DNA from 2 places in the Pseudomonas urethralis genome. Region 1 is predicted to be linked to the other one. Evidence: predicted binding sites of a transcription regulator. Region 1 holds the regulator's gene; the other holds the start of a gene.
The links. Region 1 encodes FliA, which starts transcription of late flagellar genes. Its sites were predicted from a motif close to CTAAAGTTTNNNNNNNNNNNGCCGNTAA; they were not measured.

Region 1 (5,272 bases):
CGGTCGGCAGCGTCCTTGTCCATCAGGCCCTTTTCCACGGCCTTGGCGCGCAGGATGCTCGGGTCCATGCCCTTGCCATCATCGGAGATCGACAGCAGGATGTGGTCACCTTCCTGCTCGGCCGAGAGCACCACGCGGCCGGTGCGGGCCTTGCCGGCGGCTTCACGCTCGTCCGGCATCTCGACACCGTGGTCGACGGCGTTGCGCACCAGGTGCACCAGCGGGTCGGCCAAGGCCTCGACGAGGTTCTTGTCGAGGTCGGTCTCTTCACCGACCAGCTCCAGGTTGATCTCTTTCTTCAACTGCCGAGCCAGGTCGCGGACCAGGCGCGGGAAGCGGCCGAACACCTTCTTGATCGGCTGCATGCGGGTTTTCATCACCGCGGTCTGCAGGTCGGCGGTGACCACGTCGAGGTTGGACACCGCCTTCGACATGGCCTCGTCGCCGCTGTTCAGGCCCAGGCGCACCAGACGGTTACGCACCAGCACCAGTTCGCCGACCATGTTCATGATCTCGTCCAGGCGCGCAGTATCGACGCGCACGGTGGTTTCCGCTTCGCTGGCAGGCTTTTCCGCGGCCGGGGCCGGCGTACGGGCTGGCGCCGCTGGCCTGGCAGCCGCAGCCGGTGCAGCGGCTGCCGGTGCAGCGGCTGCCGGTGCTGCTGCAGGCTTGGCGGTCGGTTTGCTTTCGGCCACCGCCGCAACCGGCGCTGGCGCGGCAACCGCTGCTTCGCTGGCAGCGCTTTCACCGGTGAACTTGCCCTTGCCGTGCAACTGGTCGAGCAACGCTTCGAACTCGTGTTCGGTGATCTCGTCACTGCTGGCGGGCGCGGCCACGTTTTCCACCGTAGCGGCGGCAGCCGGCAAGGCGTCGGCCTGGAAGGTGCCTTTGCCATGCAACTGGTCGAGCAGCGACTCGAATTCTTCGTCGGTGATCTCGTCGCTCACCGGCGCACTGGCATCGCCCCCCGCTTCGGCGGCGGCGACTTCGGGCGAGAACTGGCCCTTGCCATGCAACTGGTCGAGCAACGATTCGAACTCGGCGTCGGTGATGTCGTCACCCGAGCCGCTCAGGCTCTCGCCCTGCATTTGCGCTTGGGCAGCGGCAGCTTCTGCCTTGACCGCATCGAGCGAGTCGAGCAGCTGTTCGAACTCGGTGTCGGTGATGTCCGCCTCGGCCGCCACAGGCTCGGGCGCTGCCTCGACCACCGGCGCAGGGGCATCGGCGCTGGCAGGCTCTGCCAGGCGCGACAGGGCCGCCAGCAGCTCCGGGGTGGCCGGGGTGACTGCACTGCGCTCACGCACCTGGCCGAACATGCTGTTGACCGTGTCCAGTGCTTCGAGCACCACGTCCATCAGTTCCGCGTCGACCCGGCGCTCACCTTTGCGCAGGATGTCGAACACGTTCTCGGCGATGTGGCAGCACTCCACCAGCTCATTCAGCTGAAGGAAGCCGGCGCCCCCTTTTACAGTGTGGAAACCGCGAAAGATCGCATTGAGCAGGTCGGCATCGTCGGGCCGGCTTTCCAGCTCGACCAGTTGCTCGGACAGTTGCTCAAGAATTTCGCCGGCTTCTACCAGGAAATCCTGAAGGATTTCTTCATCGGCGCCGAAGCTCATTAAACGTGCTCCTTAAAAACCCAGGCTGGACAGCAGATCGTCGACGTCGTCCTGACCGGACACAACGTCTTCACGCTTATCGGCATGAATCTGCGGACCTTCACCCCGAGTCGGATGTTTTTCTTGATCTTTTTCAGCGCGCAGCTGCTGGTGGTCATGTTCGATACCGGCAAAACGGTCGACCTGACTGGCCATCAGCACGAGCTTGAGCAGATTGCTTTCCACTTCGGTCACCAGCGCAGTGACGCGCTTGATCACCTGGCCGGTCAGGTCTTGGTAGTCCTGGGCCAGCAGTATGTCGTTGAGGTGGCCGGCGACCTTGCGGTTGCCCTCGGCGCTGTGCGTCAGGAAACTGTCGACACGCTTGACCAGTTCGCGAAACTCCGGCGCTGCGACTTCACGGCGCATGAAGCGCTGCCAGTCGACGCTCAGGCCTTGTGCCTCGGCTGCCAGCTCGTTGAGCACCGGGGTGCTCTCCTCCACCAGGTCCATGGTGCGGTTGGCCGCACCCTCGGTGAGCTTGACCACATAGGACAGGCGCTCGGTGGCATCGGTGATCTGCGAGACTTCCTCGGCCTGCGGCATGCGCGGGTCGATCTGGAAGCTGACGATCGCGCTGTGCAGCTCACGGGTGAGCTTGCCGACCTCCTGGTACAGGCCACGGTCTCGGGTCTGGTTGAGCTGGTGGATCAGTTGCACGGCATCGCCGAAGTGGCCCTTCTCCAGGCTCGAGACCAATTCTTGCGCGTGCTTCTTGAGGGTCGACTCGAACTCCCCCAATGACGTATTTGATGATTCCATGGCGCCCCCCTGACGTGACTCAGCCGTTGACGCGCTCGAAGATCTTCTCGATCTTTTCTTTCAGCACCTGGGCAGTGAACGGCTTGACCACATAACCATTCACGCCGGCCTGGGCCGCTTCGATGATCTGGTCGCGCTTGGCTTCGGCGGTCACCATCAGCACCGGCATGGTCTTCAAGCGCTCGTGCGCACGTACCTTGCGCAGCAGGTCGATACCGGACATGCCCGGCATGTTCCAGTCGGTCACCAGGAAGTCGTAGTGGCCGCTTTCGAGCATCGGCAGCGCAGTGGTGCCGTCGTCGGCTTCTTCGGTGTTGGTGAAGCCCAGGTCACGCAACAGGTTCTTGATGATCCGCCGCATCGTCGAAAAGTCGTCAACGATGAGGATTTTCATGTCTTTGTTCAAGTAGACCTCCAAGCAGTCTCAAACGCGCTCGGCCCCGAGCGCGCGTATTCATTCAATTCGGTACAACGTGGAAAACGACTGCAACGACCCCCGGCTCAACGCGCCCGCCATTCCCCCAGGCGGCTGCGCAGGCGCGCGGCACACTGGCTGTGCAACTGACTGACACGCGATTCGCTGACCCCCAGCACCTCACCGATTTCCTTGAGGTTCAGCTCTTCGTCGTAGTACAGCGCCAGCACCAGGCGCTCACGCTCCGGCAGGTTGGCGATCGCATCGGTCAGGGCGGCCTGGAAGCGCTCGTCTTCCAGATCGCGTGACGGCTCGACCTGGCTACTGGCGCCGTCCTCGTGCAGCCCTTCGTGCTCGCCGTCCTGCAACAGGTCGTCGAAACTGAACAGGCGGCTGCCCAAGGTATCGTTCAAGATCCCGTAGTAATCATCGAGACTCAATTGGAGTTCGGCAGCAACTTCATGATCTTTAGCGTCGCGGCCAGTTCTTGCTTCCACGGCGCGCATCGCGTCACTGACCATGCGCGTATTACGGTGCACCGAACGCGGTGCCCAATCGCCCTTGCGGACCTCGTCGAGCATCGCCCCGCGGATGCGGATACCCGCGTAGGTTTCAAAGCTGGCGCCCTTGCTGGCGTCGTATTTGTTGGCCACTTCCAGCAGGCCGATCATGCCGGCCTGGATCAGGTCTTCGACCTGGACATTGGCCGGCAGGCGCGCCAGCAAGTGGTAGGCAATGCGCTTGACCAGCGGTGCATAGCGCTCCACCAGCTCGAACTGGGCGTCTTTCGACGCCTTGCTGTACATCTTGAAGCCGCTCGCGTTCATAGCACGGGCCCTGCGCTGGTGGGTTGCACCAGGCGCTCGACGAAGAACTCAAGGTGGCCGCGCGGGTTGGCAGGCAGCGGCCAGCTGTCAACCTTCTGCGCAATGGCCTTGAACGCCAGGGCGCACTTGGAGCGTGGGAAGGCCTCGTACACCGCGCGCTGCTTCTGCACCGCCTTGCGCACGCTTTCGTCGTAAGGCACGGCACCGACGTATTGCAGGGCGACGTCGAGGAAGCGGTCGGTGACCTTGGTCAGCTTGGCGAACAGGTTGCGCCCTTCCTGCGGGCTTTGCGCCATGTTGGCCAGCACGCGGAAACGGTTCATCCCGTAGTCGCGGTTGAGCAGCTTGATCAGCGCGTAGGCGTCGGTGATCGAGGTCGGCTCGTCGCACACCACGAGCAGCACTTCCTGGGCGGCGCGCACGAAGCTGACTACCGAGTCACCGATACCCGCAGCGGTGTCGATCACCAGCACATCGAGGTTGTCGCCGATCTCGCTGAAGGCCTGGATCAGCCCGGCATGCTGCGCCGGGGCCAGGTGCACCATGCTCTGCGTGCCGGAGGCGGCCGGCACGATGCGCACACCGCCAGGCCCCTGCAACAGCACGTCGCGCAGCTCGCAGCGCCCTTCGATGACATCGGCCAGGGTGCGCTTCGGGGTGAGGCCCAGCAATACGTCGACATTGGCCAGGCCAAGGTCGGCGTCCAGCAACATCACCCGGCGGCCGAGTTCAGCCAGCGCCAGGGACAAGTTCACTGAAACGTTAGTCTTGCCGACGCCACCTTTGCCACCGGTGACGGCGATCACCTGTACGGGATGCATGCTACCCATGTTCGTTGTTTACCTTGTCTCGCTTGGACCCAAGCCACACGCGGGGCAAGACTGCCAACCCCGGAATGTAGGTACTTTGCATACGCTTCATCCTCAACCCGCGCGCCGCGGGTTGTGGTAGAGATCAGCGAACATGTCGGCCATCGCCTCTTCGCTGGGCTCGTCCTGCAACTGCACATTGACCGCGCGGGTCACCAGTTGGTGCGGGCGTGGCAGGTGCAGGTCGTCAGGAATACGCGGGCCATCGGTGAGGTAGGCCACGGGCAGTTCATGACTGATGGCCAGGCTCAGCACATCGCCGAGGCTCGCCGTTTCATCGAGTTTGGTCAGGATGCAGCCGGCCAGGCCGCAGCGCTTGTAGCTATGGTAGGCGGCGGTCAGCACCTGCTTCTGGCTGGTGGTGGCCAGTACCAGGTAGTTCTTCGCGGCGATGCCACGCCCGGCCAAGCTTTCCAGTTGCATGCGCAGGGCCGGGTCGCTGGCCTGCAGGCCGGCGGTGTCGATCAGTACCACACGCTTGCGCAGCAGCGGCTCCAGCGCTGCAGCCAGCGATTGGCCAGGGTCGACGTAGGTCACCGGCACATTGAGGATGCGCCCCAGGGTCTTGAGCTGTTCCTGGGCACCGATGCGGAAGCTGTCCATGCTCACCAGGGCCAGGTTCTGCGGGCCGTACTTGAGCACATAGCGTGCCGCCAGCTTGGCCAGGGTGGTGGTCTTGCCCATGCCGGCAGGGCCGACCATGGCGATGACCCCGCCCTCTTCGATCGGCTCGATCTGCGG
Region 2 (5,272 bases), on a different contig from region 1:
AACGGACCTGGTCGTTACCCTTGCCGGTCGCGCCGTGAGAAATGGCGTCGGCGCCGGTTTCGTTGGCGATTTCGATCAGGCGCTTGGCGATCAGCGGGCGGGCGATGGAAGTACCCAGCAGGTACTCGCCTTCATAGACGGTGTTGGCGCGGAACATCGGGAAGACGAAATCACGCACGAATTCTTCGCGCAGGTCGTCGATGTAGATCTCTTTTACGCCCATCGCCTGAGCTTTGGCGCGAGCCGGCTCGACTTCTTCGCCCTGACCCAGGTCAGCGGTGAACGTCACCACTTCGCAGTTGTAGGTATCCTGCAGCCACTTGAGAATCACCGAAGTATCAAGGCCGCCGGAATACGCCAGTACGACCTTTTTTACGTCCGCCATGCCATCACTCCACGGGGTTGTACGGAAAGGGACCGATTCTACCGGCGTTGCGGATAAATTTACAGTGGGGCGACAGCTTCTGACGACAAAGCGACAGGAACTGTCGGTAGCGCGACGTGCTTGCCGTAAAGGGTTCAGCGCCTATCAGATCGAGCGCCGCGCGGGCGGCGCTCGATCTGATAGGCGCTGAAGATGTTGTGGCAAGCACCCTGTGGCGCCGATGCAACCCCGAGTCATACCCCAGGCATACACCTTGAAATCAGGGTGCCTTCGCTCCGGGCGCTGGCGCAGCTGGCGCAGGCGGAACAGCAGATGCAGCCGGCACCGTTTGCTGCACCACCGGTTTCTCTGCCATCGCCACCCGATCCAGCTCGATATTCACCCGCCGGTTACGTGCCCGATTGGCCGGACTGTTGTTTTTCACCAGCGGATAGCGCTCGCCATGGAAGCGCACGACGATCTGTTCTTCCGGCACACCATGGGCCTTGAAGTAATCGGCAACGGCCAAGGCCCGACGTCGCGAAGCATCGCGATTGGTCAGGCGGTTACCACTGTTGTCGGAATGGCCGTTGAGTTCGATGTGGTTCACCGTCGGGTCAGCCTTGAGGTAATCGAGGATCACGTCCAGCCGCGCACGGGCATCGGCGTCCAGGTCGAAGCCACCGCCCGGGAAGCCCACCTGGGTCTGGCGCACCTGGTCATAGTTCATCGGCAGCATCTTGCTGGCACAGGCCTGATAGTCGCCGTAGGCCTTGGCGAAGCTGACCGGCAGCACGCGTACTTCCATCGCCCTGCCGCCTTCGCCGGTGTAATTGCGCACCACCGTGCTGCGTCCATCGAGCAGGCCGTTGATCAGGCGGCTGGCCTGGCTCTGCGACGAGCTGAACAGCACGCCGCTGCGGGCCATGCGCACAGCGCCGAGGTTCACATCCGCGCGGCCCGGCTGCCAAGGGGCAGCGGCAGCCAGCAAGGTGGCCGAACCTGCGCCAAGCACATTACTGTGCGAACGCAGCTGGAACACCGGCTGCTCACCGGCCTTGCGCACGAACTCGCCACTGCCGAAACCGTCGATCGGCTGGATCAGGCGGCATTCGAACTGGTCACCCTCGACTTTCCAGGCGACATTCTCCATGCGGGTCTGGAAGGTCAGTGCACCGGCCGGCAGGCTGGCGACAAGGGTCAACAGGGCTAGGTAACGCTGGCGCACGGGTGGCTCCACAAATTCTGACGGCTTACAGGCAGGCTATCGGACGCTCGCCGGAAAACTTGATAGCCGTGCTCGGACCGGGGTTTTCCGGTAGCATTGGGGCCTGAGTTCGACCCGCCTGGAATTCCCAATGTCCGATCGCCTGACCCTCCTGCGTCCCGACGACTGGCACATCCATCTGCGCGATGGTGCCGTCCTGCCCCATACCGTTGGCGATGTGGCGCGTACTTTCGCCCGTGCCATCATCATGCCCAACCTGGTTCCGCCGGTGCGCAACGCCGTCGAAGCTGGCGCCTACCGCGAGCGCATCCTTGCCGCACGCCCGGCTGGCAGCCGCTTCGAACCGCTGATGGTGCTGTACCTCACCGACCGCACCAGCCCCGAGGACATCCGCGCGGCCAAGGCCAGCGGTATCGTCTACGCCGCCAAGCTGTACCCGGCCGGCGCAACGACCAACTCCGATTCGGGCGTGACCAGCATCGACAACATCTTCCCGGCCATCGAGGCCCTGGCGGAGGTCGGCATGCCCTTGCTGGTGCACGGTGAAGTCACCCGCAGCGAAATCGACGTGTTCGACCGCGAGAAGCGCTTCATCGACGAGCACATGCGCCGCCTGGTCGAGCGCTTTCCGACCCTGAAAGTGGTCTTCGAGCACATCACCACAGGCGACGCCGCGCAGTTCGTCACCGAAGCCCCGGCCAACGTCGGTGCAACCATCACTGCCCAGCACCTGCTGTACAACCGCAACCACATGCTGGTCGGCGGTATCCGCCCGCACTTCTATTGCTTGCCGATCCTCAAGCGCAACACCCACCAGGTGGCGCTGCTGGACGCGGCCACCAGCGGCAACCCGAAGTTCTTCCTCGGCACCGACTCGGCACCGCATGCCCGTCACGCCAAGGAAGCCGCCTGCGGTTGTGCCGGCTGCTACACCGCATACGCTGCCATCGAGATGTACGCCGAGGCGTTCGAGCAGCGCAATGCGCTGGACAAGCTGGAAGGTTTCGCCAGCCTGCATGGCCCGGCCTTCTATGGCCTGCCAGCGAACACCGACACCATCACCTTGGTTCGCGAAGAATGGACCGCCCCGGACAGCCTGCCATTCGGCGAGCAAACCGTGATCCCGCTGCGCGCCGGTGAGAAACTGCGCTGGCGCCTGCTGGAGGACAACGCGTGAGCGAAGACCTGTACGAAGACGACCAGGACGGTCAGGTCGGCGGCGGCTCGCGCCACCCGATGGCCGAGCGCTTCCGTGGCTATCTGCCGGTAGTCGTGGATGTCGAGACTGGCGGCTTCAACAGCGCCACCGACGCCCTGCTGGAAATTGCCGCAGTGACCATCGGCATGGACGAAAAGGGCTTTCTGTTCCCGGAGCACACCTACTTCTACCGGGTCGAACCGTTCGAAGGGGCCAACATCGAGCCGGCCGCGCTGGAGTTCACCGGCATCAAGCTGGATCACCCGCTGCGCATGGCGGTGAGCGAGGAAAGCGCGCTCACCGACATTTTCCGCGGTGTGCGCAAGGCGCTCAAAGCCAACGGCTGCAAACGGGCGATCCTGGTCGGCCACAACAGCAGCTTCGACCTTGGTTTCCTTAATGCGGCGGTCACGCGTAACGACATCAAGCGTAACCCGTTCCACCCGTTCTCCAGCTTCGACACCGCGACCCTGGCTGGCCTGGCCTACGGCCAGACCGTACTGGCACGAGCCTGCCAGAGCGCCGACATCGACTTCGACGGGCGTGAAGCGCACTCGGCGCGTTACGACACCGAGAAGACGGCCGAGCTGTTCTGCGGCATCGTCAACCGCTGGAAGGAAATGGGCGGCTGGCGCGACTTCAACGACTGACCTGAAAAGCTTCGCGGGCGAGCCCGCGAAGCGGCCAGAACAAGCTGGCACAAAAAAAACCGGCCACGTGGGCCGGTTTTTTCATGCGCATGGCAATTACAGCTTGCCAGCGTTCTCGCTCAGGTAAGCAGCCACGCCTTCTGGCGAAGCGGTCATGCCCTGGTCGCCTTTCTTCCAGTTGGCAGGGCAGACTTCGCCGTGCTCTTCGTGGAATTGCAGGGCGTCGACCAGACGCAGCAGCTCGTCCATGTTGCGGCCCAGCGGCAGGTCGTTGACGATCTGCGAACGGACAACACCGTTGGTGTCGATCAGGAAGGCGCCGCGGAAAGCTACGCCGCCTTCGGACTCGACGTCGTAGGCCTTGCAGATTTCGTGAGTGATGTCGGCAGCCAGGGTGTACTTGACCTGGCCGATACCGCCGGCATTGACCGGGGTGTTACGCCAGGCGTTGTGGGTGAAGTGCGAGTCGATCGAAACGCCGATCACTTCGACGTTGCGCGCCTGGAAGTCAGGGATGCGGTTGTCCAGGGCGATCAGCTCGGACGGGCAGACGAAGGTGAAGTCCAGTGGGTAGAAGAACACCAGGCCGTACTTGCCCTTGATAGCCGAAGCCAGGTTGAAGCTGTCGACGATTTCGCCATTGCCCAGGACAGCTGGGACGGTGAAGTCGGGGGCTTGTTTGCCAACGAGTACGCTCATTGTAATCTCCTGATGAGGGTGAAGAACCGTTTGCCGGGCCAAGGCAGGCTTGCCCGACATCCAACAAAGGCTGACCATCATACACGGCTTCCAGTGACAGGCCGAATGCAACCGTCGGTCGCTCAAGCACGGCCCTTTCAGAAAGTCCTTTGACAAGCATTCTCATTAACATTAAGCTCCAACCCATCGACTCAACCCGCGATGGTCAGCCCTTATGTATGTGTGTCTTTGTGTCGGCGTCACCGACGGACAGATCCGCGATGCGATCTATGAAGGATGCTGCAGTTACAAGGAAGTCCGTGCAGCGACCAACGTCGCCAGCCAGTGTGGCAAATGCGCCTGCCTGGCCAAAGAGGTGGTCCGTGAGACCCTCACCGAATTGCAGGTGAGCCAGCACGCCGCCCTGCCCTATCCGGTGGAATTTACTGCTGCCTGATATTACCGAATTCGAAGAACCGGACCCCGTGTCCGGTTTTTTTATGCCTGAATATCAATAAGTTAGCGTTCCAACGCGGTTCACAAACATTCTTATTCCTATTAATTTTCACTTATTATTCAAACACTTAGGTTTGACAGTCCCCCGTTGCAGGCTCAAACTTCGCTGTATTGGCACACCTCTACAGGGCAGGAACCCGACATGAAAGGCGACGTAAGCGTCATCCAGCATCTCAACAAGATCCTCGGAAACGAGCTGGTCGCGATCAACCAGTACTTCCTGCACGCGCGCATGTATGAAGATTGGGGCCTGAACAAGCTCGGCAAGCACGAGTACAAGGAATCCATCGATGAAATGAAGCACGCTGACAAACTGATCAAGCGTATTCTTTTCCTCGAAGGCATCCCCAACGTCCAGGACCTTGGCAAGCTGCTGATCGGTGAGCACACCAAAGAGATGCTCGAGTGCGACCTGAAGATCGAACAGAAAGGCCTGGTCGACCTGAAAGCCGCCATCGCCCACTGCGAAACCGCTGGCGACTTCGGCTCGCGTGACCTGCTCGAAGACATCCTCGAATCCGAGGAAGAACACATCGACTGGCTGGAAACCCAGCTGGGCCTGATCGACAAGATCGGCATCGAGAACTACCTGCAGTCGCAGATGGGCGAAGAGTAAAATTCCCGCCCATGAAAAAACC

Region 2: L6D64_RS07315 (flagellar protein MotY) is a predicted target of FliA. The motif match lies at 1,629-1,656, and genes of this name have one in related genera.

What each region holds. Positions count from the first base shown of each region.
Region 1 covers NZ_BQIJ01000001.1:244,247-249,518, forward strand. Annotated here, with positions in the region: gene L6D64_RS01090 (chemotaxis protein CheA) at 1-1,619, opposite strand, end outside; gene L6D64_RS01095 (protein phosphatase CheZ) at 1,632-2,420, opposite strand; gene L6D64_RS01100 (chemotaxis response regulator CheY) at 2,440-2,814, opposite strand; gene fliA (RNA polymerase sigma factor FliA) at 2,922-3,662, opposite strand; gene fleN (flagellar synthesis regulator FleN) at 3,659-4,492, opposite strand; gene flhF (flagellar biosynthesis GTPase FlhF) at 4,586-5,272, opposite strand, start outside.
Region 2 covers NZ_BQIJ01000003.1:384,646-389,917, reverse strand. Annotated here, with positions in the region: gene L6D64_RS07320 (argininosuccinate synthase) at 1-385, opposite strand, end outside; gene L6D64_RS07315 (flagellar protein MotY) at 645-1,592, opposite strand; gene pyrC (dihydroorotase) at 1,723-2,769, shown strand; gene rnt (ribonuclease T) at 2,829-3,440, shown strand; gene L6D64_RS07300 (peroxiredoxin) at 3,537-4,139, opposite strand; gene L6D64_RS07295 (bacterioferritin-associated ferredoxin) at 4,354-4,575, shown strand; gene bfr (bacterioferritin) at 4,777-5,250, shown strand.